2 regions of the Micromonospora sp. NPDC048894 genome follow, and region 2 is predicted to be linked to the other one. Evidence: riboswitches for the same ligand, from Rfam matches in the RefSeq annotation. Region 2 holds a riboswitch; the other holds the start of a gene.
The links. Region 2 has a riboswitch for ZMP and ZTP ahead of AB0C22_RS04210 (tetrahydrofolate dehydrogenase/cyclohydrolase catalytic domain-containing protein). Riboswitches for the same ligand answer to the same signal wherever they lie in the genome.
Positions count from the first base shown of each region.

Region 1: linked by a shared signal. The riboswitch ahead of AB0C22_RS21995 (glycine hydroxymethyltransferase) and the one ahead of AB0C22_RS04210 (tetrahydrofolate dehydrogenase/cyclohydrolase catalytic domain-containing protein) in region 2 are both predicted to bind ZMP and ZTP.

Region 1 is NZ_JBEZFY010000010.1:123,411-139,241, reverse strand. Features, by position in the region: gene AB0C22_RS22025 (SGNH/GDSL hydrolase family protein) at 1-870, shown strand, start outside; gene AB0C22_RS22020 (cytochrome P450) at 932-2,152, shown strand; gene AB0C22_RS22015 (alpha/beta hydrolase) at 2,164-3,213, shown strand; gene AB0C22_RS22010 (alpha-hydroxy acid oxidase) at 3,375-4,442, shown strand; gene AB0C22_RS22005 (PLP-dependent aminotransferase family protein) at 4,447-5,754, shown strand; gene AB0C22_RS22000 (hypothetical protein) at 5,870-6,121, shown strand; gene AB0C22_RS21995 (glycine hydroxymethyltransferase) at 6,462-7,898, opposite strand; ZMP/ZTP riboswitch at 7,917-8,006, opposite strand; gene AB0C22_RS21990 (metallophosphoesterase) at 8,188-9,057, shown strand; gene AB0C22_RS21985 (SDR family NAD(P)-dependent oxidoreductase) at 9,067-9,882, opposite strand; gene AB0C22_RS21980 (helix-turn-helix domain-containing protein) at 9,999-10,436, shown strand; gene AB0C22_RS21975 (hemerythrin domain-containing protein) at 10,542-11,042, opposite strand; gene AB0C22_RS21970 (hypothetical protein) at 11,344-11,874, shown strand; gene AB0C22_RS21965 (L-threonylcarbamoyladenylate synthase) at 11,885-12,505, opposite strand; gene AB0C22_RS21960 (hypothetical protein) at 12,516-12,710, opposite strand; gene AB0C22_RS21955 (winged helix-turn-helix domain-containing protein) at 12,898-13,134, shown strand; gene AB0C22_RS21950 (DNA primase small subunit domain-containing protein) at 13,203-14,174, shown strand; gene AB0C22_RS21945 (Lrp/AsnC family transcriptional regulator) at 14,196-14,702, opposite strand; gene pdhA (pyruvate dehydrogenase (acetyl-transferring) E1 component subunit alpha) at 14,775-15,831, shown strand, end outside.
Region 2 is NZ_JBEZFY010000002.1:55,242-68,091, reverse strand. Features, by position in the region: gene AB0C22_RS04225 (hypothetical protein) at 1-1,236, opposite strand, end outside; gene AB0C22_RS04220 (PLP-dependent aminotransferase family protein) at 1,455-2,780, shown strand; gene AB0C22_RS04215 (hypothetical protein) at 2,856-3,785, shown strand; ZMP/ZTP riboswitch at 3,879-3,960, shown strand; gene AB0C22_RS04210 (tetrahydrofolate dehydrogenase/cyclohydrolase catalytic domain-containing protein) at 3,974-4,870, shown strand; gene AB0C22_RS04205 (endonuclease/exonuclease/phosphatase family protein) at 4,882-5,661, opposite strand; gene AB0C22_RS04200 (TSUP family transporter) at 5,851-6,609, shown strand; gene AB0C22_RS04195 (malonic semialdehyde reductase) at 6,656-7,270, opposite strand; gene AB0C22_RS04190 (helix-turn-helix domain-containing protein) at 7,368-7,715, shown strand; gene AB0C22_RS04185 (GNAT family N-acetyltransferase) at 7,719-8,495, shown strand; gene def (peptide deformylase) at 8,505-9,014, opposite strand; gene AB0C22_RS04175 (TetR/AcrR family transcriptional regulator) at 9,025-9,810, opposite strand; gene AB0C22_RS04170 (chorismate-binding protein) at 9,839-11,032, opposite strand; gene AB0C22_RS04165 (DUF5999 family protein) at 11,156-11,356, shown strand; gene gcvP (aminomethyl-transferring glycine dehydrogenase) at 11,472-12,850, opposite strand, start outside.

The DNA of each region.
Region 1 (15,831 bases), on a different contig from region 2:
CAGGTGGCCGAGCAGGAGGACCTAGTCGTCACCCTGCACTTCCCGGTGCTCACCGGGCCGGTCACCTTCCACGGCCAGTCCAAGGTCACCACCTTCATCGGGGCGAACGACCTGACCACCGCCGCCGACGGCGCCGGCTTCACCATCCGTCCGGACTGCTGCTGGATGTTCCTGTCCGGCATCGACGTGCTGCGTCCGGCTAACCCCGGTGCGGTGGTGGTGCTCAGCGACTCGATCGGGGACGCCAACGGCAGCACCGTCAACGCCAACAAGCGCTGGCCGGAGCTGCTCGCCGGGCGGCTGGTCGCCGCCCGTCCCGAGGTGCGTACCCCGGGGGTGCTCAACCTGAGCCTGGCCGGCAACCGGCTCAACCACGAGGGCACCGAGCCCGGCGCGGGCGGTTTCCCCGGCTACTACGAGCTGGGTCCGAACGCGTTGGCCCGGCTCAACGAGGACGTCTTCCCGCAGACCGGCGTGAAGACCCTGGTGACCCACCTCGGCATCAACGACATCTGGATGTCCGACGACTCCGCCGACCGGATCATCGCCTCGCTGCGGCAGATCAACAAGCAGGCCAAGGCGCGCGGCCTGCGCAGCCTCGCCGTCACCCTCACCCCGTACGAGGGGCACGGCAACCCGGGGGTGTGGACGCCGGAGAAGGACGCCACCCGGCAGGCGGTGAACACCTGGCTGCGGGGCCCGGGTGCGGCCGAGTTCGACGGGCTGCTCGACTTCGACGCGGTGCTGCGTGACCCGGCCCAGCCGAGCCGGCTGCTGCCCGCGTACGACGCCGGTGACCACATCCACCCGAACGACGCCGGCAACCAGGCGTTGGCGGACGCCGTACCACTTCGACTGCTCGGTCTGTGACACCGGTGGGGCGGCGGGGGTGACCCCGTCGCCCCCCGGTCATTCCTGGGGAGGAAGCACCATCGTGGACGTCGACAAGATCCTGACCGGTCTCTACAGCGAGGCCGGCCGGCAGGACCCCTATCCGTGGTATGCGGCCCTGCACGAGCACGGGCCGATCAGCGTCATCCCGAACCGCCCGGAGCACAGTACGGTCAGCGCGGTGGCCGTCGGCTACGACCTGGTCGACCAGGTGCTGCGCGACCCGGAGTGGTACAAGCAGGCCCCACCGGGCTGGCAGGACGAGGAGATCCTGCGGACCTTCCAGTCGTCGATGATGTTCGTCAACGCCCCCGACCACGGGCGGATGCGGGGTGTGTTCTCCCGTACGTTCACCCCGCGCCGGCTCGGCGCGCTGGAACCGGTGATCGTCCGGGTGGTCGACACCCTGCTGGACCGGATGGCCGACGCCGGCGCGGACGGCTCCGAGGTCGACTTCGTCGCGGACTTCGCCTACCCGGTGCCGGCGCTGGTGATGGCCGAGTTCATCGGCCTGCCCGAGAGCGAGCTGGCCTGGTACCGGCAGCGGGTCGACTGGATCGACGAGTTTCTCGACGTGGCGGGCAAGACCCCGGAGCGGCTGGCGTTGGCCAACCAGGCTGCCGAGGAGCTGCGGGCGCTCTACCGGGACCTGATCGTGCACCGTCGTCGCCAGCCGGGCGAGGACCTGATCTCCGGGCTGGTCGAGGCGCTGGACTCCGGTGAGGTCGACCTGACCGAGGAGGAGTTGATCAGCAACCTGATCGTGCTGTTCAACGCCAGCTTCGTCACCACCGTCTACATGTTCAGCAACGGCCTGCCGGTGCTGCTGGCCCACCCGGAGACCGTGGCCGCGCTGCCGGGTGACGAGACCCTGGCGCAGGGCTGCGTGGACGAGGTGCTGCGGCTGCAGAGCCCGGTGCACTTCCTGGCCCGCGCCGCGCCCCGGGACACCGTGCTGGGCGGCGTGCCGGTCGCCCGGGACGAGAACGTGCTGCTGATCATCGCCGGGGCCAACCGGGACCCGCGCCGGTTTCCCGAGCCGGACCGGTTCGACCCGCGCCGCGAGGGCCCCCCGTCGCTGGCTTTCGGCGTCGGCCCGCACTTCTGCCTCGGCGCGGCCGTGTCCCGCCTGGAGGGCCGCATCGGCCTGCCCCGGCTGTTCGCCCGGTTCCCCGGGCTCGCGGTCAGCCAGCGGCCCGACTACAGCGGGAGCCTGTTCCTGCGCGGCATCGACAAGCTCTTCGTCACCACCGGCGGATAGGAGCCGATCCCATGTCCCTCGATCCCCAGGTGGTGGCCTACCGGGCCGCGCGGGCCGCCGCCGGCACCCCACCGCTGTACACCCAGACCCTCGCCGAGGCCCGCGCCGCCGACCTCGCCGCGATCCGGGCCGGCGGCGGCGACGTCGAGCCGGTCCACGAGGTACGCGACACGACCGTGCCCGGCCCCGCCGGGGACCTGCGGGTCCGGGTGCACCGGCCGGCCGGCGACGGCCCGCTGCCCACCCTGGTCTACTTCTTCGGTGGTGGTTGGACGCTGGGCAGTGTGGAGACCGCCGACGGGATCTGCCGCCGGCTGGCCAACGCCACTCCCTGCCAGGTGGTGACGGTCGGGTACCGGCTGGCCCCGGAGCACCCGTTCCCGGCGGCGGTGCTGGACTGCCACGCCGCCACCCGTTGGCTGGCCGAGCACGCCGCCGACCTCGGGGTGGACCCGGAGCGACTGGTCGTGGGCGGGGACAGCGCCGGTGGCAACCTGGCGGCGGCGGTGACCCTGCTGGCCCGCGCCGAGGGCGGCCCCCGGCTGGCCGGGCAGCTGCTGGTCTATCCGAACACCGACCAGCGGGCCGACCGCCCGCGTCCCGGCCGGGGCACCGACCCGGCAACCGCCGTCGACCCGGCAACCGACGCCGAACCCCGGGCCGCCGCCGACGAGCAGGACCCGCTGCTGTTCAACAAGCACTCCGTCGACTGGTACCGGGGTCACTACCTGGCCGACCCGGCGGACGCGGCCGACCCGCTGGCCTCGCCGTTGCTCGCCGACGACCTGTCCGGCCTGCCGCCGGCCCTGGTGGTCACCGCCGAACACGACCCGCTGTGCGACGAGGGGGAGCGGTACGCGCAGCGGCTGCGCGAGGCCGGCGTGCCGGTGCGGGCCACCCGCTACTCCGGCATGATCCACGGCTTCTTCGCCATGCCCGGTGTCTTCGACGCCGGTCGGCGTGCCCAGGACGAGGCCGCCGCCTTCCTCCGGGAGGTCTTCGGGCTGCCCACCCCGGCGGCGGACACCCCGGCCACCGCCACGGTCGGGGACGCTCGGTGACGGAGCACCCCCGCACCGCCGGGTCGGCCACCGCCGGGTCGGATTCCGTCGGCTCGGCACTCGTCGGCTCGGCCGGTGCCGGGTCGGAGTCCGTCGGGTCGGTCGGTGCCGGGTCAGCCACCGCCGGGTGGGCCGGCCAGGCGGACCGGCCGCCGGTCAGTCTGGCGGACTTCGCCGACCTGGCCCGGGCGACCCTTCCAACCGGGGTCTGGGACTTCGTCGACGGGGGCAGCGGCGTCGAGACCACCCTCACCGCCAACCGGGCCGCCCTGGACCGGGTCGCCGTGCTACCCCGGGTGCTGACCGGGGTGGAGCGGCCCCGCACCGACACGGTGCTGCTCGGGCGGGAACAGGCGATGCCGGTGGCGGTCGCGCCGATGGCGTACCAACGGTTGCTGCATCCCGACGGCGAACCGGCGCTCGCGGCGGCGGCCGGCGCAGCGGGGGTGCCCTACGTGCTGAGCACGTTGAGCAGCACCCCGATCGAACAGGTCGTCGCCGCCACCGACGGGCCCGTCTGGTTCCAGCTCTACTGGCTACGCGACCGGGGCCTGGTCGCCGATCTGCTCGACCGGGCACAGGCTGCCGGCTGTGCCGCGCTGATGGTCACCGTCGACGTGCCGGCGCTCGGCCGGCGGCTGCGCGACGTGCGTAACGGCTTCGCGTTGCCGCCGGAGGTGACCGCCGCCAACCTGCCTGCCGGCCGCGACGACCTGGCCCACACCGGCACGCCCGGGGTGTCCGCCATCGCCGCGCACACCGAAGCCGCCTTCGCCCCCGCGCTGACCTGGGCGGACCTGGCCTGGCTGCGGGAGCGCACCCGGCTGCCGCTGCTGGTCAAGGGGATCCTCGACCCGCGTGACGCGGTCCGCGCCGCCGACGTCGGCGTGGACGCCGTGGTGGTCTCCAACCACGGTGGCCGGCAGCTCGACGGTGCACCGGCCACCGCCACCATGCTGCCCGAGGTGGTCGCGGCCGTCGGCGAGCGGATCGAGGTGCTGTTGGACAGCGGGGTACGGTCCGGCACGGACGTGCTGCGCGCGCTCGCCCTCGGCGCGACCGGGGTGCTGCTCGGCCGCCCGATGCTGTGGGCGCTCGCGGCCGGTGGCCGGGCCGGCGCGCGGGCCGCCCTCGACCTGCTCGCCGTCGAGTTGCGCGACGCGCTGACCCTGACCGGCTGCGCCGACCCGGGGCAGGCCCGGCGGCTGCGTACCCTGACCGGAGGCTGACCCGTTGGAGCATCTGGTGGACCTGGACCTGGCGACCCTGCACCCGGCGGTCGACGACCCGGCGCTGAACTCGATGAACTTCCTCAACGAGGTCTCCCAGCACTGGCCCGACGCGGTGTCGCTGGCCGCCGGGCGACCCTACGAGGAGTTCTTCGACGACGACGCGCCGGGCCGCTGGCTGGACCGGTTCCGCCGGCACCTCGCCGACGACCTCGGGCAGAGCCCCGACCAGGTCCGCCGCACCCTGTTCCAGTACGGCCGGACCAAGGGGATCATCCACCATCTGATCGCCCGCAACCTCGCCGTCGACGAGGACGTCCACGTCGACGACGAGGCGGTGGTGGTGACCGTCGGCTGCCAGGAGGCGATGCTGCTGGTGCTGCGGGCGTTACGGGCCGGCCCGACCGACGTGCTGCTCGCCGTCGCCCCGACGTACGTGGGGCTGACCGGCGCGGCCCGGCTGGTGGACCTGCCGGTGCGCCCGGTCGCCGCCGGCCCGACCGGAATCGACCTGGCCGACCTGCGGGCCCAGGTGCGTCGGGCGCGCGACGAGGGGTTGCGGCCCCGGGCCTGCTACGTGATGCCCGACTTCGCCAACCCGTCCGGCACCAGCATCCCGGTGGCCGACCGGCGGCGGTTGCTCGGCCTGGCCGTCGAGGAGGACCTGCTGCTGATCGAGGACAACCCGTACGGCCTCTTCCCGGCCGGGGACGCCGACCGGGTGCCGACGCTCAAGGCGCTCGACACCCGACGCCGGGTGGTCTACCTCGGCTCGTTCGCCAAGACGGTGCTCCCCGGGGCCCGGATCGGCTATCTGGTGGCCGACCAGCGGGTCGGCGGGCTCGACGGTGCGGTGGGGTTGTTCGCCGACCAGCTCGCCAAGATCAAGAGCATGGTCTCGGTGAACACGTCGCCGCTGGCCCAGGCCGTGATCGGCGGGGCGTTGCTGGAGCACGCCTGCTCACTGGTGACCGCGAACCGGCGGGAACGGGCGGCGTACACCCGCAACCGGGACCACCTGCTGGCCGGTCTGCGGCGACGTTTCCCGGCCGGCTCGCCGGTGCGCTGGAACGCGCCGGCCGGTGGCTTCTTCGTGGTGGTCACCGTGCCGTTCCCGGTCGACGACGCGCTGCTGCGGCGCTCCGCGCAGCGGTACGGTGTGCTCTGGACGCCGATGGCGCACTTCTACGACGACGGCCGCCCGGTCGACGCGCTGCGACTGTCGGTCAGCGCCGTCACCCCGGAGCAGATCGACCTCGGGCTGGACCGGTTGGCCGCCCTGATCACCGACGAACTGACCGGCCTCCGCTGACCGCGCGGTTGCCGTGCTCCGGCCGACCCGGTCACCGCGCCGACCGGCACCGCGTGTCATCGAACCGCCACCTCCCGTGCTGTGCGACGGATGGGCCGGTGGCCATAATGGACGCATGATCGCTTGGGAGTACGCCCTGTTGGTCCGCCGCTACCAGGGGCAGGGACGCCAGTTCCACGTCTCGTTCGTCTGGTACGGCCCGGACGGCTCACGCACCGACGTCACGGCCTACGGCGACACCGCCATCGCCCACCTCAACCGGGTCGGTCGGGAGGGCTGGGAGTTGGTCTCCGCCGCCGAGGACGTCAACAACATCCAGGGCAGCACCGAAGTCCACCGCTACCACCTCAAGCGCCCCCTCCCCTGACCCCCACCCCTGCCCGCCCGTCCCCGCCCCGATCTCTCCCCGTCCCTGCCCCCGCCTCCGCCCCCGGTCTCCCGGTTGATCAAGAGGTTTTGGTCACCAGAACCACCTTTCCTGACCTAAACCTCTTGATCACCCCAGCAGCCCAACCCGGCCTCACCCCCACCCTCCGGCTGTCCCTGGTCGGGGTCGGCACGGTGGTGGGGCCGGCACGGTGGTGAGGGTCGGTGATCAAGAGGTTTGGGTCACTGATGAGGGCTTTCGTGACCTAAACCTCTTGATCACCGCGAGGGAGCGTGGCGGGGCGGGGTGCCGGAATGGCGGGGCCGGGCCGGGCTTACAGTCAGCCCAGGTTGATGGTGGGGTAGAGGGGGTGGGCGGCGAGGAGGTCGGTGGCCTGCTTGCTGATCTTGTCGGCGACCGCCGGGTCGAGGACGTACTTGGCCTTGGACGGGGTGCCGTCGGCGTTGGCGCCCGGCGTGGTCTGGCTGAGCACGGTGTGGATCAGCTCGGCGGTGACGTCCATCTCGGCGGTGCCCAGACCCCGGGTGGTCAGCGCGGGGGTGCCGATCCGGATGCCGGAGGTGTACCAGGCGCCGTTGCGGTCCTGCGGGACGGCGTTGCGGTTGGTCACGATGCCCGAGTCGAGCAGCGCCTGCTCGGCCTGCCGGCCGGTGAGACCGTAGCCGGATACGTCGAGCAGCACCAGGTGGTTGTCGGTGCCGCCGGTGACCAGGGTGGTGCCCCGGCGCAGCAGCCCTTCGGCGAGGGCCTGGGCGTTGTCGACGATCCGCTGGGCGTAGTCGGCGAAGTCGGGCCGGCGGGCCTCGGCCAGCGCGACCGCCTTGGCCGCCATCACGTGCGGCAGCGGACCGCCGAGCACCATCGGGCAGCCCCGGTCGACCTGGTCGGCCAGCTCCGGGCCGCAGAGCACCATGCCGCCGCGCGGCCCGCGCAGCGACTTGTGGGTGGTGGTGGTGACGATGTGCGCGTGCGGCACCGGGTCGAAGTCGCCGGTGAAGACCTTGCCGGCGACCAGGCCGGCGAAGTGCGCCATGTCGACCATGAAGGTGGCCCCGACCGAGTCGGCGATCTCCCGCATGATCCGGAAGTTCACCTTCCGGGGGTACGCCGAGTAGCCGGCGACCAGGATCAGCGGCTTGAACTCCCGGGCGGCCTCGGCGACCCGGTCATAGTCGATCAGGCCGGTGGCCGGGTCGGTGCCGTAGCTGCGCTGGTCGAACATTTTGCCGGAGATGTTGGGTCGGAAACCGTGGGTGAGGTGCCCGCCGGCGTCCAGCGACATGCCCAGCATCCGCTGGTTGCCCAGCTCGCGGCGCAGCGCGAACCAGTCCGCCTCGGTCAGGTCGTTGACCTGGCGTACCTGGGCCTTCTTGAGGGCGGGGGACTCGACCCGGTCGGCCAGGATCGCCCAGAAGGCGACCAGGTTGGCGTCGATGCCGGAGTGCGGCTGCACGTAGGCGTGGGAGGCCCCGAACAGCGCCTTGGCGTGTTCGGCGGCGAGCGCTTCGACGGTGTCGACGTTCTGGCAGCCGGCGTAGAAGCGACGGCCGACGGTGCCCTCGGCGTACTTGTCGCTGAACCAGTTGCCCATGGTGAGCAGGGTCGCCGGGGAGGCGTAGTTCTCGCTGGCGATCAGCTTCAGCGACTCACGCTGGTCGGTCAGCTCCGCGCCGATCGCGTCGGCCACCCGGGGTTCGACCGCCCGGATCACCTCGAGCGCGCTGAGGAAAGCGGTGGATTCGGCGTTGCGCGACATGCGACCTCCAGGTGACGTGCGGAAGGCCCAGGCGCTCGGCGTGCGTCCTCATGACGGGGCCGCTTCCCGATGGTGCTCCATCCCCACGCGCCAGTCACGGCCCACCGACGATCCTACCGGGTGCCGTTCGGGCTGCCCGTGCGTACCTGCCGGTGCCGGGCAGCCGGCCGGGTTCTCCGATCGTGCGGAGCTCCGGTGCCCCGGTACCGGCTCGGTCGGCCGGCCACCGCCTTTGCGGTGGCCGTTGCGGTGGCTCCACGCCGGGCGGTCGGCTGCGTACGATCGGCGGATGCTGGGGGAGGACACCGAGGGCAGTCTGGTCGCGATCAGCGATCTGCACATCGGGTACGCGGAGAATCGTGCCCTGGTCGAGGCGCTGCGGCCCACCTCGCCACGGGACTGGCTGATCGTCGCCGGTGACGTGGCGGACACCGTGGCCGACATCGAGTGGGCGCTCGGCACGCTCGCCGAACGCTTCGACACCGTCATCTGGGCACCCGGCAACCACGAGCTGTGGACCCCGCCGGCCGACCCGGTGACCCTGCGCGGGGTGGACCGCTACGACCTGCTGGTGCGACGGTGCCGGGAGTTGGGTGTGGTCACCCCGGAGGACGACTACCGGGTGTGGCGGGGGCCGGGCGGTCCGGCGCTGGTCGCCCCGCTGTTCCTGCTCTACGACTACAGCTGGCGACCGCCGGGGTTCGACACCCGGGAGGCCGCGCTGGCCGAGGCGTACCGGACCGGGATCGTCTGCACCGACGAGTTCCTGCTGCATCCCGACCCGTATCCGAGCCGGCAGGAGTGGTGTGCGGCCCGGCTGGAGGAGACCGCCCGCCGGTTGGCCGCCCGCGATCCGGCGCTGCCCACCGTGCTGGTCAACCACTGGCCGTTGGACCGCCACCCGACCGATGTGCTGCGCTATCCGATCTTTGCCCAGTGGTGCGGGACGGAGGCCACCGCCGACTGGCACCGCCGGTTCGCCGCCACCACGGTGGTCTACGGGCACCTGCACATTCCGCGTACCACCTGGAAGGACGGGGTGCGGTTCGAGGAGGTCTCGGTGGGTTATCCCCGGGAGTGGCGGCAGCGCAGTGTGGCCCCCGGCCGGGTACGGCAGATCCTGCCCGCGCCGACGGGCGCACCGGTGACCCTCTGGTGAACCACCGGCTCAGCCGGCGTCGAGGCGGGTGACCAGCGAGTCGGTCATCGTGCCGAGGCGGCGGGCGGCGGCCGGGTCGAGCGTCGTGGTCGACAGCGGAACGGGTCTGCCCCGGTCGTTGGCGGTCAGGGCATCCGACGGTGGGTTGTCGATCCACGCCACGACGGGGCGGATCGACTTCCCGACCGGCCTGGCGACGACCGACGCCGCCCGGATCACCCCACGGATCGCCGCCGGCATGGTGGACAGGTCGCCGCTGCGGGTGAAGCCGGGGTGGTAGAGCACATACCGTGCCCGCGAGCCGGACCGCGCCGCGAAGTCCACCCCGAGCAGGTCGTTCGCCCGGCCGGCCTGCAACTGTGCGTCGACCATGCCGTACTTCCGGGTGAGCTGGAGGTCGTCCCAGTGGATCGATCCCCGGGTGATGCCGACCCCCACGACGTTGACGATCACCGGCTGTTCGGCGGCGTCCAGTTGGTCGCGTAGACCGTGACTGAGCAGGTAACGGCTCAGGTAGTAGAGCGCGAAGGTCTGCTCCAGGCCCTCGTCGGTGACCACCCGCCGGGGTACCGGCCGGTTGGCGAACAGTGCCAGGGCGTCCACCTTCGGCCACCGTCGCCTGATGGTGTCGACGACCCTGCGGGTCTCCGCCACCGAGCGCAGATCCGCCCGGAGGAAGTGCACCCGGCCGGAGAGCGCCCGCACGGCCTGCCCCTTCGCCGGGTTGCTGCCGATGGCGACGACCTCGTCGCCACGGCGGATCCGGGCTTCGAGCGTCGCCCGGCCCATGCCGTCGGTGCCGCCGCTGATGACCGTGACGCGCATGCCGCCCCTCCCTGCCGCTGCCGGCCGGTGACCCCGTCAGGCACCGGACGTCGACCGTGGATCGCGGACGGCACAATCCTCTTCGGGCTCGGCGACCGAGGGAAGAAGGCACTTTCATGTCCGTACCGCACACGGAGGTTCGTTCCCTGGTGGCGGCGGTCCTGCCGACGCCCGTGCCGGCCGACGAGTACGAGCACTGCCCGGTCACCGAGGTGCTGCGGCTACTCAGCGACAAGTGGTCGATGCTGGTGCTGACCCTGCTGGGCCGCCGGCCGTACCGGTTCAACGAGCTGCACCGCACCATCGACGGCATCAGCCAGCGGATGCTGACCCGCACGTTGCGGGGCCTGGAGGGGGCCGGCCTGGTGCTGCGGGACGTCCATCCCACCGTCCCGCCCAGCGTCGAGTACCGCCTCACGCCGCTCGGGCAGAGCCTGCTCGGTCCGCTGTCCGGCCTCGCCGACTGGGCGGTCCGCCACGGGCCCGAGCTGGCCGCCGCCCGGCACCGGGCCACCGTCCCCGCGTCGTCCCTGCCGCACCGCACGGGTCTCTGACCGGACCCACGCGGGCCCTCGCTGACCGCCCCGGCGGGACCGAGCGGGGCCCGACCAGCCGGTCGGGCCCCTTGACGTACTCCGGTGCGGGTGTTGCCGGTCGGGTCAGGCGGTGGTGGCGTGCCGGGCGCTCTTGATCGCCTTCGGGTCACTGGGCGAGCGGGGCGCGTCCGGGCGCAGCGCGATCATCCGCTCGCCGATCTCCTGGAGCTGGTTGCGGCCGAGCGCCTCCCGCACCTTGGGGAACCACTCCTGCTCCTCCTCCTCGACGTGGTGCTCGACGTTCTCGATCAGCACCGTGGTCTTGGCGACGAAGTGGTCGTCGGAGGCGTCCATCGCGGCCAGTTCGGCGCAGAGCACGTCGGCGACGTGGTGCTCCTCGTACGACTCCAGGATGTCGTCCTCCAGGTCCGGCAGGAGCTTGCGGACCTGCGGGTACATCACCTCGTTCTCGAGGTAGGTGTGGGTGGTGAGGGCTGCCACGATCTCGTCGACCACCTTGCGGCGGCGACTGGCCGGTCCCTCCTGCGCCTTTTCGAACTCGCGGAAGAGGCGGCGCATCTCCTTGTGGTCCTCTTTGAGCAGGACGATGGCGTCGGTGGACACCGGCAGACCTCCTTGATCGGCTGACGGCCATCCCGGTACCCCTGGGTGAGCTGCGGAAACGGATCGCGGTCGACGAATGTCCGGCAACCTCAGACGGTGGCGACGGTGTGCGGTATCTCGTCGAGCAGGTCGCGGGCGAGGAACCCGATCCGGCCGAACAGCACCACCTGACCGGCCGCGAGCCGGATCCCGGGCGCACGGTCGGTGCGGTCGACCGGAGTCCTCCGCCCGGCGGCCCGCCCGGTCCCCGCCGGGTCTGGGTGGAGGTGGACCGTGATCGGTGAGTCGATATCCTGCCCGGGTGGACGGCGAACGGCTGGCGGCATCACTCACCGGGCGGCTGGCCGGGCTGGAGTTCGTCGACCTGGGCACCGACGAGGTGACCGCGCTGATCATCGACGCCGTGCTGGTCTGGGCCGCCGAGCAGGGCTGGCGCTCATACCGTCGGGCGGCGAGCGTGCTGCCGCTGCCGCCGCCGATGACGGACCGCCACTCGGTAGTGGACGTGGCGTGTGCCCGCCGCGACGGCCCGCCGGTGGTCGTCGAGGTTGACCACACCGACCGGCGGCGTACCTGGGAGAAGCTCGCGGCGGAGGCCGACGCCGGCCGGGTCGCCCTCTGGGTGCGCTGGGGTCCGGGGCGGTTCGCCGTGCCACCGGCCCCGATCCACCTGGTCACCTGCGAGGTGGCCCGGCGGGCCGGGCCGGTGGGCGCGGGTCGCCGGCACCGCCGGACCCCGGGGCCGGCCCGCCCGGCACCCGCGCACTCCACCCACGGCGTCGACCCGGTGGTCGAGCCGTTGCCGCTGCCGCCCGTGGAACCCGGTTCCTGACCCGGCGGGCCTACTCGAAGCGGGTCGGGTCGCCCGCGCCGTAGCGGACGATCTCCGGCTCGTCGGCGGAGAAGTCGACCACGGTGGTGGGTAGGGTGCCGCACTCGCCGGAGTCGATCACCGCGTCGATCGCGTGGTCGAGCCGTTCCTTGATTTCCCAGCCCTGGGTCATCGGTTCCGTCTCGCCGGGCAGCAGCAGGGTGCTCGACACCAACGGTTCACCCAGCGCCGCCAGCAGCGCCTGCGCGACCGGATGGTCGGGGATGCGTACCCCGACGGTCTTCTTCCTGGGGTGCAGCAGCCGGCGCGGCACCTCCTTGGTCGCGGGCAGGATGAAGGTGTAGCTGCCCGGGGTGGCCGCCTTCAGCGACCGGAACACCGCGTTGTTGATGTGCACGAACTGGCCGAGCTGCGCGAAGTCCCGGCACACCAGGGTGAAGTGGTGCTTGCTGTCCAGGTGCCGGATCTCCCGGATCCGGTCGAGGCCGTCCCGGTTGCCCAGCTGGCAGCCGAGCGCGAAGCACGAGTCGGTCGGATAGGCGATCAGGCCGTCGCCGCGCAGCAGGTCGACCACCCGGGCGATCGTCCGTGGCTGCGGGTTCTCCGGGTGTACGTCGAGATAGATCGCCATGGCGGCGAGCCTAGTGGGGGAGTGGCGGCGGTCGCCGGTGAGCCCGGAGCACGTCGCGCGCCCAGGTCAGCATGTGGCAGCCGCCGTCGCGGCACTGGAAGCAACGGCGCAGGGGTGGCGGCCCGTCCGGTGCCTCGTGGTGCTGCGCCACCACCCGCTGCGCGGTCCAGATGACCAGGGCGGGCGTGACCGGTCCGTCGTCCATCGGCATGGGACCCCTCCGGGTACGGGCAGATCCGGGCACCGATCCCCGATCAGGTACCCGGACCGCTACCGGCAGCCCAGATGACTGATCGTCACGAGCTGCCACTTACGGTAGTGGTGTACAAGCATGAACGTCTAGGGACGTAGCTAAAGAACCTGCCTCGTCTTGGCTCGATTAGTTTCTTGCCATGATCGATCCAGACGGCCCGGTGCCGGTCTACCGCCAGGTGGCAAACATCTTGGCTGGTCGGATCAGCAACGGTGACCTCGCGGCGCATCGACCGATTCCGAGCGAAGCGGCGATCGTGCAGGAGTTCGGGGTGGCCCGGGGGACCGCCCGGCGTGCCGTCGCGGAGCTTCGCGAGCGTGGGCTGGTCTACACCGTGCCGCAGCGCGGCACCTACGTCGGGCAACCCGAGGCGTAGCCCTCCGCGTATCGCTGCGATCCGGTGAGCCGGCTCCGGGTGTCGGGGGTGGCCGTTACCGTGTGAGCGTGGCGACGGCGGCCGAGGAGATCCAGGTGGGGGAGCGGCTGGTCCGCGTCTCCAGCCCCGACAAGCCCTACTTTCCCGAGCGCGGGCTGACCAAGCGGGACGTGGTCGGCTACTTCCTCGCCGTCGGCGACGGCATCCTGCGTGCCCTGCGGGACCGGCCGACGATGCTGGAGCGCTGGCCGCGCGGCGTGTTCGAGGGGGCGAAGATCGGCACCCGGCAGGACAACCGGGGTGACGCCTTCTATCAGAAACGGCTCCCGGCCGGCGCTCCCGACTGGGTGCGCACCGCACACCTCACCTTCCCCAGCGGCCGTACCGCCGACGAGGTCGCGCCGGGCGAGCTGGCGGTGGTGATCTGGGCGGCCAACCTCGGCACCCTGCGGTTCCATCCCTGGCCGGTGACGGCGGCCGACGTGGAGCGCCCCGATCAGCTCCGGATCGACCTGGACCCGATGCCGGGGGTCGGCTTCGACCAGGTGGTGCCGGTGGCGCACGAGGTCCGGGCCTTCCTCGCCGAGCTGGGCATGGTCGGCTACCCCAAGACCACGGGCGGGCGCGGCCTGCACGTCTATCTGTCCATCGAGCCCCGGTGGAGCTTCGGCGAGTGCCGACGCGCGGTGCTCGCCCTGGGCCACGAGTTGGGGCGTCGGCTGCCCGACCTGGTCACCACCACCTGGTGGCGCGAGCAGCGGGACCGGCCGGTCTTCATCGACTACAACCAGATGGCCCGCGACCACACCGTCACGTCGGCGTACTCGATCCGGCCCACCCCGGCGGCGCTGGTGTCGGCCCCTCTGGACTGGGCGGAGCTGGACGACGCCCGCCCGGAGGACTTCGACGTGCTGACCATGCCGGCCCGGTTCGCCGAGCGCGGCGACCCGCACGCCGGCCTGGACGGCGACCGCTACTCCCTGGAGCCGCTGCTGGCCCTGGCCGACCGCGCCGGCCTGGCCGCCCCACCCGAACGCTGACCAACCGCGCCGGGCCGTCACTCAGGCCCAGGGGCTGCCGGCCCCGTCGAACTCGTCGAAGACCAGCCAGGTGCGGGTGGACAGCACCCCGGCGATGCCCTGCACCCGGCTGAGCACCACGTCCCGCAGGGTGGCGTTGTCCGGCGCGCGGACCAGCGCCAACACGTCGTGTTCCCCGCTGAGCAGCGCCACGTGCTCGATGTAGCGCACCCGGGCCAGCTCTGCCGACACCTCCCGCCAGGTGTTCTGCTGGATGGTCAACGAGATGTACGCCGAGGTGCCCAGCCCGGCCGGCTCGGGTGCCACCCGGGCCCGGAACCCGGTGATCACCCCGTCGCGCAGCAGCCGCTCCACCCGGGCGTACGCGTTGGTGCGCGACACGTGCACCCGTTCGGCGAGGGTGCGCATGGACAGCCGGCCGTCCCGGGTGAGTTCGTCGAGGACCCGTCGGTCCACCTCGTCCAGCGGCGTGACCGAACGTCCCGTTGCGCCCGGTGGGCCCGGCGGCGGGGTGGTCTGCTGGCTCATCAGATACTCCTCGGTAGGCCAATCGTCCCGCGTTCACCGGGAATGTTGAGTCAATCATCCAACGGCTGGAGCATAGGGCCACCACACGTCCAGGAGGTCCCCGCCGTGACGACCACACCCCAGGCGGTCCGCAGGGCATCCCCGCGTACCCGTCGACCGGCCACCCCGGTCGCCCCCGACCCCACCGCCGGCCTGCTCCCGCAGACCGCGCCGGTCCGGTTGCTCGACCCCGACGGCACCCCGTTGCCGCCCCGCGCCGACCTGCCCGAACCGCCGGTCGAGACGCTGCGCGAGATGTACCGGCGGATGGTCGTCGGCCGGCGCTTCGACGCACAGTCCACCGCCCTGACCAAGCAGGGCCGGCTCGCCGTCTACCCGTCCTCGCGCGGCCAGGAGGCGTGCCAGGTCGGCGCGGTGCTGGCGCTGCGCGACGACGACTGGGTGTTCCCCACCTACCGGGAGTCGATGGCGCTGACCGCCCGGGGCATCGACCCGGTCGAGGTGCTCACCCTGCTGCGCGGCGACTGGCACTGCGGGTACGACCCGACGGTGGTGCACACCGCGCCGCAGTGCACCCCGCTGGCGACCCAGTGCGTGCACGCCGCCGGCCTGGCCTACGGCGAGTCCTACCAGGGGCGGGACACGGTCGCGCTGGCCTTCATCGGCGACGGCGCGACCAGTGAGGGCGACTTCCACGAGGGGCTCAACTTCGCCGCCGTGTTCAAGGCCCCGGTCGTCTACTTCGTGCAGAACAACAAGTACGCGATCAGCGTGCCGCTGTCCCGGCAGACGGCCGCGCCGAGCCTGGCCTACAAGGGCGTCGGCTACGGGGTGCCCAGCGAGCAGGTCGACGGCAACGACCCCGTCGCCGTCCTGGCGGTGCTCACCCGGGCGGTGGCGCACGCCCGCGCCGGGCACGGGCCGTACCTGGTGGAGGCGCACACCTACCGGATGGAGGCGCACACCAACGCCGACGACGCCAGCCGCTACCGGGACCCCGACGAGGTCGAGGCGTGGCGGGACCGCGACCCGGTGGCCCGGCTGGAGGCGTACCTGCGCAGCCGGGGCGAGCTGGACGACGCGGTGGTCGCACAGATCGCCGCCGAGGCCGAGGCGTACGCCGCCGACC
Region 2 (12,850 bases):
GAGGGTGGCGGCGGGGAGGTGGCCGAGTCTGAGGTTGTCGTGTACTGCGGCGTGGAGGTGGGTGATGGCGCGGTCGGTTTCCCCGGCGGTGAGGGCGGCGGTGCCGAGGGTGTGTTGGGTGCTGCCGAAGCAGGTGATGGCGAGGCTGGCGAGCATGGGTCGGTCGGCGTAGGGGGTGAGGAGGTCGTATGCCTCGGTGGCGAGGTGACCGTCGTCGAGGAGGTGGGCTGCTTCGACGATGCCGTGGAGGGTGACGAGCCAGCTGCTGGAGCGGGGCAGGGTGGTGAGGTCGTTGCCGTGGAGGCGGGCGAGGGCGGCGGTGGCTTCGCGGCGGTGTCCGGCGAGGGCGGAGGCGACGGCGAGTGCTGCCTGGTAGGAGTGGTCGACGGTGCTGAGGGTGGGTGAGACGGCCAGTGCGCGCAGCATCGGGAGGTGGTCGGCGAGGTGGCCTTGGTACCAGGCGATGGTGGTGAGGTGGGCGCCGTGCCAGCCGGTGGTGTCGGCGTCGCCGGCGGTGGTGCCGCGTTGGGCGCAGGTGGCGGCGCGGGCGCGGGCTTCGGTGAGTTTGCCGGCGCGGATGGTGAGCATGACGTCGATGGCGTGGGCGACGTAGGACACGGCGAGGTGGTTGTGGTGGGTGAGGTGGGTGTGGAGTTCGGCGAGGCTGCGTTCGGCTTGGGGGTCGGTGTCGAGGAACTGGTCGACGGTGCGCCAGAGGAGGGCGACCGTGAGGTCGCTGGGGCGGCCGGTGGCGAGGGCGGCGGTGAGGGCGTCCTGGCTGAGTTCGTGGCGTAGTCGGGTGTGGTCGGGGCCGAGGAGGCAGTGGTGGGCGAGGCTTGCGGTTTCGGTGAGGGCGACGGGGTCGCCGGTGGCGCGGGCCTGGGTGACGAGGGTGAGGGTGTCGTTGTGGGTGGCGGTGCGGTAGTCCTGTTCGGCGGCGAGTCGGGCGCGTAGTCGGATGCCGAGGGGGGTGTGGGGGTCGGTGGTGGCGATGGCGTGGTGGAGGCGGTGGAGCAGGAGGGTGGCGTCGCTGGTGGTGCGGTGTTCGTGGACCCAGAGGCCGCCCATGCCGGTGACGGCGAGGGTGCGGGTGTGGTGGTCGCCGGTGGCTTCTGCGGCGCGGTAGGCGGCGTCGAAGTGGATGCGGCTGGTGGTGAGGTCGCCGTCGGTCCACAGGGCATCGGTGGCGCGGCGTAGCAGTTCGGTGGGGTGGGTGGATGTGGTGGGTGTCCTCACGGGTCACACCTCTCAATGAACCGAGTCAATGGGGTGATTGAGGTGAGTCTCGCATCGGTTTGGTTGGTGGCGTCAACTGCGTTCGCGGCCGGGAATCCGACATTGGGGGGTTTTGCGTGGCTGGGTGTCTGTTGATTGCACCGAGGTTGTGGTCGGATTGCTCGGAGGTGTTGCGGGGGCGCGGTGCGGGCAGGGTTCGGTGGAGGTGAGGGGTGACGGTGCGGGACGATTTCCGGCTGGTGGCCGATGCGGTGGCGGCTGATATCCGGTCCGGGCGGATGCGGCCGGGGCAGCGGCTGCTGCCCCAGCGGGAGTTCGCCCGGCGTCACGGGATGGCGGTGTCGACGGCGGCCCGGGTCTATCAGGAGCTCGCGCGGCGGGGTCTGGTGGCCGGGGCGGTGGGTCGGGGCACGTTCGTGGTGGATTTCTCGGTGCGGTCGGGGGACGCGGACCTGGTCGATCTGGAGGCCAACTTTCCGGTGTTGCCGGGGCAGTCGTCGATGGTGGCGCGGGCGTTGGGGCGGGTGTTGGCACCGGCGGGCCTGGAGGCGGCGATGCATCCGGTGCCGGTGACCGGGTCGCGGGAGTCGCGGCGGGTCGGTGCGTCCTTCCTGTCCCGGCCGGGGTGGGTGGTGGACTCTGAGCGGTTGTTGTTCACCGGTAGTGGGCGGCAGGCGATCGCGGCGGCCATGGTGGCGTTGGTGGCGCCGGGGCAGCGGCTCGGGGTGGAGGAGTTGACGTATCCGGTGGTGAAGACGATCGCGGCGCGGCACGGTGTGACGTTGGTGCCGATCGGTATGGATGGGGAGGGGTTGAGTGCGTCGGCGTTGGAGCAGGCGCATCGTCGGGCGCCGCTCGCGGCGGTCTACCTTCAGCCCACGTTGCACAACCCGTTGGGGGTGACGATGTCGGCGGCGCGGCGCATCGAGTTGGGTGGGCGGCTCGCGCGGTTGGGTCTGGTCGCGATCGAGGATCGGATCAATTCGTTTCTGCACGACGAGGAGTTGCCGTTGGCCGCGCATGCTCCGGAGCAGACGATCCTGGTGGACAGTTTGTCCAAGCGGGTGGGTGCGGGGCTCAATCTGGGGTTGCTGGTGTGTCCGGCGGGGTTGGCCGGGCGGGTCGCGGCGGCGGTGCGTTCCGGTACGTGGGGGGTGCCGGGTGTGGCGTTGGCGTGTGCGACGGCGGTGTTGGCTGATGGTACGGCGCAGCGGATCGTGCGGCTCAAGCAGCAGGACGCGCGGTTGCGGCAGGCGGTGGTGGCGGAGGTGCTGGCCGGGTTCGACGTGCGTGCTGATCCTCGGTCGTACCACGTGTGGTGGCGGTTGCCGGGTGGGTGGTCGACGGGGGCGTTCGTGTCGGCTGCGGCCCGGCAGCGGGTGGTGATCAGTCCGGCGGCCGACTATGCGGTGGTGGGGGTGCCGGTGCCGGATGCGGTGCGGTTGTCGACGTCGTCGCCGGATGTGGAGACGTTGCGGGGCAGTGTGGCGTTGCTGGCGGCGATTGCGCGGGGGGCGCCGGAGGAGGTGGGTGCGGCGTACTGAGGGGGCCGGAACGGGGTGGCACGGGGTGGAACGCCGTTAGGGGTGTCCGTGCTGGTGTCCTGATTCGGAGGAGACATGTCCCGTGTTCACAGAGTGCTCTGCCTGCTGGTGGCGGTGGTCCTCGCCGGGTTGACCGGTGCGGTGCCGGCGTCGGCCGGGTCGGGTGTGTCAGCGGTCCCGGTGTCGGCGGGGTCGGGTGTGTCAGCGGTCCCGGTGTCGGCGGGGTCGGGTGTGTTGGCGACGCCGCCGAGTGCGGTCGTCGACTGGGAGGGCCTGCCGACGTGGAGTGGTGGGTACGGCCCGATGCGTAACCAGAGCAATGGTCTCAAGGCGCTGCGGTACGCGGAGCGCGACTACGGCATCAATCTGAACTGGACCGACTGGCCGAATTCGCGGTGGGAGGTGTACGGGGAGGGTCTGCCGACGAACGCGCCGATCACGAACACCACGAAGGTGGCGTTGCGGGTTCCGGGCGGGGGTTACCTGCGGTGGGGTGCGCAGAGCTGGGGCATCGACCTGGTCTGGTCGGCCACTGCGGTCTACGAGTGGAACGTGATCACCACGGCGGGTGGTCAGGCGTTGTTCAATCGCAGCCGTAACGACTATGTGGTGTATGGCAGCCGGCCGTGGGGGGTCAACCTGATCTGGTCGGGTGATGCGATGGTCACGCCGCCGGATTCGGGGGCGACGGGGGTGCGGACGTTGTTGACGTACAACTGTCACAACGACCGGCGGCCGCTGCGCATCTGGATCAACGACATGGACGCCGGGGGTGTCTGGACGGATCTGGGTCTGTTGGGTTCGCAGTGGAGTGGCAGCAGCTGTCCGGTGGGTTCGCCGTTCAACTACTCGCCGACGGTGGCCAATCACCGGATCCAGGTGGTGGCGGTGGACTACAGCGCCCCGGGGTGTGCGAACGATCCGGTCATCGGGTCGTGTCGTCGGTCGATGGTCGGCATCATCAGCAATCCGGCTGGTGGGGTCGCGCAGATCACGGTCTCGTAGCAGGTCGGTCAGTGGGGCCCGGTCGTCGTGTGGCGGCCGGGCCCGGCGCGTGTGGGGTGGCGGGGCCCGGTGGGCGGTGGGGTGTGGCATGGTGGGGGTGGATGCGACTGGCGGCACGGGGATGGGTCAACCATCGGGGAGCTCGTCGCGGAGGTCGACCGCCTGGGCCTTCGTGGTCGAGGTGCGCCATGTCTGTTTCCTCTTGCCCCTCCCCCACGTCTGGTACGGCCCGGTTGTTGCCGGGTGGGCCGGTGGCGGAGCGGATTCTCGCCGAGGTCGCCGAGGGGGTGGCGGCGTTGCGGGCGGTCGGGGTGGTGCCGTCGTTGGCGACGGTGCTGGTCGGTGACGACGACGCGAGTGTCGGGTATATCCGGATCAAGTCCCGGCAGGCGGCGGAGTTGGGTTTCGCGTCGCCGCATGTGCGGTTGCCGGGGTCGGCGACGCAGGCGGATCTGCATCGGGTGTTGCGGGATCTCAACGACGATGCCGGGGTGCATGCGGTGTTGGTGCAGCATCCGGTTCCGGGGCATCTGGATTACGACCGGGCGTTGGAGGTGTTGGATCCGGATTCCGACGTGGACGGGATGCATCCGGTGAACATGGGCCGGTTGGCGTTGGGGTTGCCGGGGCCGTTGCCGTGTACGCCGGCGGGGATCGAGGCGTTGTTGGCGTTCCACGGGGTGCCGGTGGCGGGGCGGGAGGTGGTGGTGCTGGGTCGGGGTGCGACGTTGGGTCGTCCGTTGGCGATGTTGTTGGCGCAGAAGCGGCCGACGGCGAATGCGGCGGTGACGGTGGTGCACACGGGGGTGGCGGACTGGCCGCGGTACACGCGGCGGGCGGAGATTCTGGTGGCGGCGGTGGGGGTGCCGGGGATCGTGCGGCCGGAGCATGTGCGTCCGGGTGCGGTGGTGGTGGGTGGTGGGGTGCGGTATGCGGGTCGCCGGTTGTTGCCGGATGTGGACGAGGCGTGTGCGCGGGTGGCGGGGGCGATCACGCCTCGGGTGGGTGGGGTGGGTCCGACGACGGTGGCGATGCTGTTCCGTAATGCGTTGCGGGCGGCGCAGCGGGCTGCGGGTCGGGGGTGACCGGTGGTGGGTCAGCCGAGGTCGACGACGAGGGGGCGGTGGTCGGAGATGGTGGAGCGTGGGTTGTCGGTGGCGGTGACGGGGGGTAGGAGGTGCCGGTCGTGGGGGTCGGCGAGGATGTGGTCGAGTTGCACGCGGGGTGCGGTGGCGGGGTAGGTGGGGCGGCGGGCCAGGGGTTGCCAGCCGGTGAGGAGGCGGGCGGGGCCGGCGGGGAGGTTGAGGTCGCCGAGGAGGATGCGGGGGGCGGGTAGGGCGCGTAGGGCGCGGACGGCGCGGCGGAGTTGGTGGGCGTTCCAGCCGGGGACGAAGGACAGGTGGGTGGCGGCGACGGTGAGGGGGCCGTGGGGGGTGTCGAGGACGGCGGCGAGGACGACGCGGGGTTCGTCGCGCAGGAGGATGAGGCCGCCGCCGGGGCCGGGGACGTAGATGGGTGAGCGGACGGGTGCGGGGTTGAGGCGGGTGACGTGCCAGCTGCGGACCCGGTGGCGGCTGATCAGGCCGATGCCGTAGCAGGGTTCGCCGTGGCCGTCGTCGTCGTGGCGTAGGGGGCGGAAGTGTTCGCCGGGGGTGCCGACGACGGCGGCGGCGAAGCGGTGTTCGGGGGCGTCGAGGGCCTGGGCGGCGAGGGTGGTGAGGTCGTGGTGGCCGCTGCGGGACTGGTCGCGGTCGACTTCCTGGAGGGCGAGGATGTCGGCGTCGAGGGCGTGGACGGCGGCGGTGAGCCGGGCGGGGTCGACGAGCCCGTCGGTCAGGGAGCGGCCGTGTAGCAGGTTGAAGGTCGCCAGGCGCACCTGTGCACCCTACGTCCGTGGCACAGTTACCGAATGATCAAGTTGTTGTGTTGTTCGGTGTTGGTGTTCGTGGCGTTGGGTGTGGTGGGGGTGTGGCTGCGGCGGCGACGTGGGCGGTGAGGTGGGCCACTTGAGCGGGCGGGTGGCCGGGTGGGGTGGGGAGAATGGCCGGCCGTGGATCCTGTGTCGTTGACGACTCTGCTGGCTGCGGCTGCCCTGGCGGGGTGGGTGGATGCGGTGGTCGGTGGGGGTGGGTTGTTGTTGTTGCCGGCGTTGTTGGTGGCGGTGCCGGGGGTGCCGGTGGCGACGGCGTTGGGGACGAACAAGTTGGCGGCGATCGCGGGTACGTCGACGGCGGCGGTGACGTTCGCGCGGCGCACGCGGGTCGATTGGGCGGTGGCGGGTCCGGCGGCGGTGTTGGCGGTGGGGTGTGCGGGGGTGGGTGCGGCGTTGGCGGGGGTGGTGCCGGCGGGGGCGTACCGGCCGGTGGTGTTGGTGGTGTTGGTGGGGGTGGCGTTGTTCGTGGTGTTGCGGCCGCGGTTGGGGACGGTGGCGGTGCCGGCGCGGCGGACCCGGGTGCGGGTGGTGGCGGCGGTGGGGGTGGCGGGGGTGGGTATCGCGTTGTACGACGGGTTGATCGGGCCGGGGACGGGGACGTTCCTGGTGGTGGCGTTCACGGTGTTGGTGGGGGCGGATTTTCTGGGTGGTTCGGCGATGGCGAAGGTGGTCAACGCGGGGACGAATCTGGGGGCGTTGGTGGTGTTCGCGGTGACGGGGCACGTGTGGTGGTGGTTGGGGTTGGCGATGGCGGTGTGCAACGTGGCGGGGGCGGCGGTGGGGGCGCGGATGGCGTTGCGGCGGGGTGCGGGGTTCGTGCGGGTGGTGTTGCTGGTGGTGGTGGTGGCGTTGGTGGTGCGGTTGGGTTACGACCAGTGGCTGGCCGGCTGAGCGGGTGGGTGCTCGGCGGGCCAGCCACTGGTGGGTCTGGGGTGGTTCAGGCGTGTCGGACGACGGTGTCGTAGTCGAGGCGGGGCAGGCGGGGGTGCCAGGCGTCGGGGCCGGGGTGTCCGATGTTGACCAGGAGCAGGGACTTCCAGCCGGTGTCGGTGAAGAATTCGTTGTCGACGCCGGTGGCGTCGAATCCGCCCATGGGTCCGGCGGCGAGGCCGGCGGCGCGGATGGCGAGCAGGAAGTAGCCGACCTGGAGGCCGGCGTTGAAGCGGGCCATGCCGTCGCGGACGGTGGGGTCGGCGGCGAAGTGTTCGCGCATGCCGGGGCGGATGGGGAAGACGGTGTCGAGGTGTTCGTGGAAGTTGGTGTCGGCGGCGAGGACGGCGACGACGGGGGCGGTGGCGGTTTTGGTGCGGTTGCCTTCGGCGACGTGGGTGAGGAGGCGGTCGCGGCCTTCGCCGGGGCGGACGAACAGCACCCGCAGGGGTTGGACGTTCATGGCGGTGGGTGGGTACTTGGCGAGGTCGAAGATCGCGTGGAGTTGTTCGTCGCTGACGGGGGTGTCGGTGAAGGTGTTGGCGGTGCGGGCTTCGGTGAACAGTTGGGCCTGGGCCTGCGGGTCGAGGGTGATCAGGTGGTTGGGCAGTACGTCGGTCATGGTGTCCTCCGGTCGGATCGGCGATTGCTGCGACCACAGTAGCAGCTAGTTTTTTCGAAGTGGCTAGGGTGAGTTACGGACCACGTATGCTGGGCTTATGACGACGTGCTCCCCGATCGACGACGGGCCCCGCGCCTGTCCCGGGGGGCTGTCCCGGGCGTTCGCGTTCCTGGGCAAACGGTGGAACGGCATGATCCTGGGCACCCTCGCCCAGGGGCCGGCGGGCTTCGCCGAGCTGGCCCGGGCACTGCCGGGGATCAGCGAGTCGGTGCTGTCGGACCGCCTCGGTGAGCTGGCCCGGGTCGACCTGGTCAGCCGCACCGTGCGGGAGGGCCCCCCGCTGGGGGTCAGCTACCAGCTGACCGGCCGGGGCGCCGCCCTGCTGCCGGCGCTGGACGAGCTGGCCCGCTGGGCCGACGAGAACCTTCCCGCAGGTCGTTGCTGAGCGGTGCCGGTCCGCGCCGAACACGACCGTGCCGTGCTGGCCGGGCTGCTGCGGCGCGATCCGGTGCTGCACGCCTACCAGTTGGGTGACCTGGACGACTTCTTCTGGCCCTACACGTCGTGGTTCCGTCGGGGTGAGCAGGTGGCGTTGCTCTACCACGGGGCGGCACAGCCGGTGCTGCTGCTGTTCGCCGCCGAAGAGGACCGGCCGGCGGCGGCGGCGCTGCTCGACGAACTGGCCCCGGTGCTGCCCGCCCGGCTGTACGCGCACCTGTCCCCCGGGCTGGAACAGGTCCTCGCGGGCCGGTACGTGATCACCCCGGCGGGGGCGCACCTGCGGATGGCGTTGACCGACCCGGGTCGGCTGGCCGGGGTCGCCACCTCGGGTGAGGTGCTGACCGGGGCGGACCTGCCGGCGCTGCGGGCCCTGTACGCCGACGCGTACCCCGGTAACTGGTTCGACCCGCGGATGCTCGACACCGGCCACTACCTGGGGGTACGTGCGGGTGGTGAGCTGGTCGCGGTGGCCGGGGTGCACGTGTGGTCGCCGACCTACCGGGTGGCCGCGGTGGGCAACGTGACCACCCGCCCGCAGGCGCGGGGTCGGGGGTTGGCCCAGGCGGTCGTCGCCGCGCTGTGCGCCCGGCTACGCGACAGCGTCGATCACGTGACGTTGAACGTGCGGGCCGACAACACCACGGCGGTGCGCCTCTACGGGCGGCTCGGTTTCACCACGGTGGCACGGTTCGGTGAGTACACGCTGACCAGCGGGGCGGGTTGAGCCGGCCGGTCAGCGGTGGCGGCTCGGTGAGTCGAACCGGCCGGCGCGGATCTCCCGCAGCGCCTTGCGGCGGATGTCACCGCGCAGGGTGTCGACGTAGAGCCGACCGGCGAGGTGGTCGGTCTCGTGTTGCAGGGCGCGGGCGAGGAACCCGCTGCCGGAGATGGTCAGCGGGTCGCCGTGCCGGTCCACGCCGTGCACGGTGGCGTGCAGGGCCCGGCGGGTCGGGAAGTACAGCCCGGGAATGGACAGGCACCCCTCGTCGTCGTCCTGGGTCTCGTCGGACAACTCGATGGTGGGGTTGATCAGGTGGCCGCGGTGGCCGTCGGCGTCGTAGACGAACACCTGGGCGTCGACGCCGATCTGCGGGGCGGCGACACCGGCCCGGCCCGGTTCGCCGGTGAGGGTGTCCATCAGGTCGTCGACGAGCTGCTGCAGGGCGGTGTCGAAGCGGGTCACCGGGGTGCAGGCGGTGCGCAGGACGGGGTCACCGATGATCCTGATCGGGCGTACGGTCATGCCCGGAAGGCTATCGGGGGGTCACCGGCGGCGGTGGACCGGCGCACCGGTCGGCCACCAGGGCGGCGATACCGTCGAGGATGCGGGCCAGTCCGAAGTCGAAGGCACGGGTCGGGTCGGTGGCGGCCTGGTACTCCTGCCCGGCGGCGGCGCCGACCCGGGCGGCGGTGGGGAAACGGGCCGGGTCCATCACCTTTTCCAGGTAGGGGGCGTGGGCGTGCCACCACTGTTCGTCGGTGAGGCCGGTGCGGGCGGTGGCCTGGGCGGCTTCCACCGCGCCGCGTACCGCGCCGTGGACGTAGGAGTCGACGAGGGTGATCACGGCGTCCATCTCCAGGTCGGTCAGGCCGATACCCTCGACGGCACGTAGTTCGTGGTCGTAGCGTGCGGTGACCTGCGGACCCAGGGGTGGGCGGGTGGTGGCGACCTGCAACAGCCAGGGGTGGCGCAGGTACAGCGCCCAGTTGTCGCGGGCGACGCGTTCCAGGCGGTCCCGCCAGCCGCCCGGGACGTCCGCCGGTCGGGGGGTCTCGCCGTGCACGGTGTCGAGCATGAGGTCGAGCAGTTCACCCTTGCCCGGCACGTGGGTGTAGAGGGACATGGTGCCCACGCCGAGACGTTCGGCGACCCGACGCATGGACAGCGCGGCGAGTCCGTCGGTGTCGGCGACGTCGATGGCGGCCCGGACGATCCGGTCGACGCCCAGGTCGCCGCTGCGGCTGGTGCGTTCGCGGGTGCGCCAGAGCAGGGCGAGGCTGCGGGCGGGGTCGCCGGTGCCGCTGTACTCGACGTGCATGCGGCCACCATAGCGGCCGGTGCGGTGGTCAGTCGGCGGCGAGCAGGGCACGCACCGGGGCGGCCTTGGCGGCGGCCTCGGCGACCTCGGCGTCGGGGTCACTGTCCCAGGTGATGCCGCCGCCGGCCCACAGGTGCAACCGGTCGGTGTCGGCGGCGGCGGTGCGGATGGTCAGGCCCAGGTCGAGGTGGTCGGGGCCGATCCAGCCGAACCCGCCCATGCCGGCGCCCCGGCCGACGGGTTCGACGGCGGCGACCAACGCCAGCGCGGCGTGTTTCGGGGCGCCGGTGACCGACCCGCCGGGGCAGGTGGCGCGCAGCAGGTCAGCCAGGCCGATCCCGTCGGCGAGGGCCGCGGACACGGTCGACTCGGCCTGCCACAGGTCGCACCAGCGGCGCACGGTGAACAGGTCGTCGACGGTCACCGAACCGGTGCGGGCGATCCGGGCCAGGTCGTTGCGTTCCAGGTCGACGATCATGACGTGTTCGGCGCGTTCCTTGGCGGAGGCGAGCAGCTCGCGGCGGCCGGCGGCAGTGGCCGGGCGGGTGCCCTTGATCGGGCGGGTGACGACCCGGCCGGCGTGCACGGCGACGAGGGTCTCCGGTGAGGCACAGCCGATCGTCCAACGGTCGCCGTGCAGGGTGCCGCCGTAGCGGGCGCCGGGCAGGCCGGCGAGGCGGGCCAGCGCGGGCCGCGGGTCACCGGTGTAGGTGGCGGCGGCGTGGCCGACGACGTTGACCTGGTAGACGTCGCCGCGGCCGATGGCGGCCCGGACGGTGCGCACCGCGTCGGCGTGCTGCCCGGGGGTCCAGCTGTCCCGCCAGGGGCCGACCCGCAGGTGCCCCGGCACCGGCCCGGTCGGGGGCGGGCGGCGGGTGCCGTGGTCGTAGACGACGACGGCGACGTCGGGCAGGTCCGGTGCCGGGCTGGCCGCGCCGGTGGGTGCGCCGACCATCCGGGCGCCGGCGGCGGCGGAGACGAACAGGGCGGCGCCGCAGGGGCCGTCGGTGCGGTGGGTCGCCGGGCGGGTCAGGTCGTCGACCGGCAGGCCGTGCGCGGCGAGGAAACCGGCGATCTGCGCGGCCGGGTCACCACCGTCGGTGATCCGCCACTCGAAGCGGTCACGTTCGACGAGCACGCTGCGGCACCGCGCCGGCACCCCCGGTACGTCGACCGGCACCGTTGGGAGCGTTTCCACGCCGGGTGGCCCATTCCTGCTCATCCGTTCAGCGGATTTCGGGGCAACATGACCGAAGGCTGCTCGATCCGGTGCGCTGTCCCTTGGTACTGTGCGTCACTGGTCATGTGAACCATGACACAGTGCCCCCACAGTCCGGAGAACCCGATGTGTCAGCACCAGATCACCTGCCCTTCCGCCGAAGCGACCGACCGGGACGCCGCCCGGGTCATCGCCTGCTTCCCTGAGCAGGGCTGGAGCCTGCTCTGCAACGGTGTCATCGTCTTCGAGGACACCGGTGAACTCCTTCCCGACGGCAGCACCATCGCCCCGCACCGCGGGCCGGCCCGGCACGCCCTCGTCGCCTGACCGATCACGGTCCGTCGGCGTCACCAGCCACATCATCGCAGGCTGGCCCCCGACAGGGGCCGCCCTCCCCGGTCGCCGCACCGGGGCGGCACGTCCGCCGCCCCGGCACCGCGCCTCAACCCTCGAACGCCTCCGGCGCCGGGCACGAACACATCAGGTTCCGGTCGCCGTACGCGCCGTCGACCCGCCGCACCGGCGGCCAGTACTTCCCCGCCCGGTCCACCCCACCCGGGTACGCCCCCACCGACCGCGGATACGGATGCGGCCACTCGTCGGCCGACACCATCGCCGCGGTGTGCGGAGCGTTGGCCAGCGGATTGTCCCCGGCCGGCCACTGTCCCGACGCCACCTGGTCGATCTCCGCCCGGATCGCGATCATCGCGTCGCAGAACCGGTCCAACTCGGCCAGGTCCTCACTCTCGGTCGGCTCCACCATCAGCGTCCCCGCCACCGGGAACGACATCGTCGGCGCGTGGAACCCGTAGTCGATCAGCCGCTTCGCCACGTCGTCGACACTGACCCCGGTCGCCTTCGACAGCGGACGCAGATCCAGGATGCACTCGTGCGCCACCAGGCCCTTGTTGCCGGCGTACAGCACCGGGAAGTGCTCCCGCAGCCGCACCGCCACGTAGTTCGCCGCCAGCACCGCCACCCCCGTCGCCCGGGCCAGCCCCGCCGCGCCCATCATCCGCAGGTACGCCCACGGGATCGGCAGGATCCCCGCCGACCCGTACCGGGCCGCCGAGATCGCCGGCGCCCCCTGCACCCGGGCACCCGACGGGTCCCCCGGCAGGTACGCCGCCAGGTGCGACCGCACCGCCACCGGACCCACCCCCGGCCCACCCCCACCGTGCGGAATGCAGAACGTCTTGTGCAGGTTCAGGTGCGACACGTCCGCGCCGAACCGGCCCGGCTTGGCGAACCCGACCAACGCGTTGAGGTTCGCCCCGTCGACGTACACCTGACCACCGGCGTCGTGGACCTTCGCGCACAACGACGCGATGCCCGTCTCGTACACCCCGTGCGTCGACGGGTACGTCACCATGATCGCCGCGAGAGCGTCCCGATGCTTGTCGATCTTCGCGTCGAGGTCGACCAGGTCGACGTTGCCATCGGCGTCACAGGCGACCACCACCACCCGCATCCCGGCCATCACCGCCGACGCGGCGTTCGTGCCGTGCGCCGACGACGGGATCAGACACACGTCCCGGTGGGTGTCACCCCGGTCCCGGTGGTAGGCGCGGATCGCCAACAACCCCGCCAACTCCCCCTGCGACCCGGCGTTGGGCTGCACACTGACCGCGTCGTACCCGGTGACCTCCGCCAGCCACCCCTCCAACTGCCCGATCAGCTCCCGGTAACCGGCGGTCTGCTCATCCGGGGCGAACGGGTGCAGATGCGCGAACTCCGGCCACGTCACCGGCTCCATCTCGGTGGTCGCGTTCAGCTTCATCGTGCACGACCCCAACGGGATCATGCCCCGGTCCAGGGCGT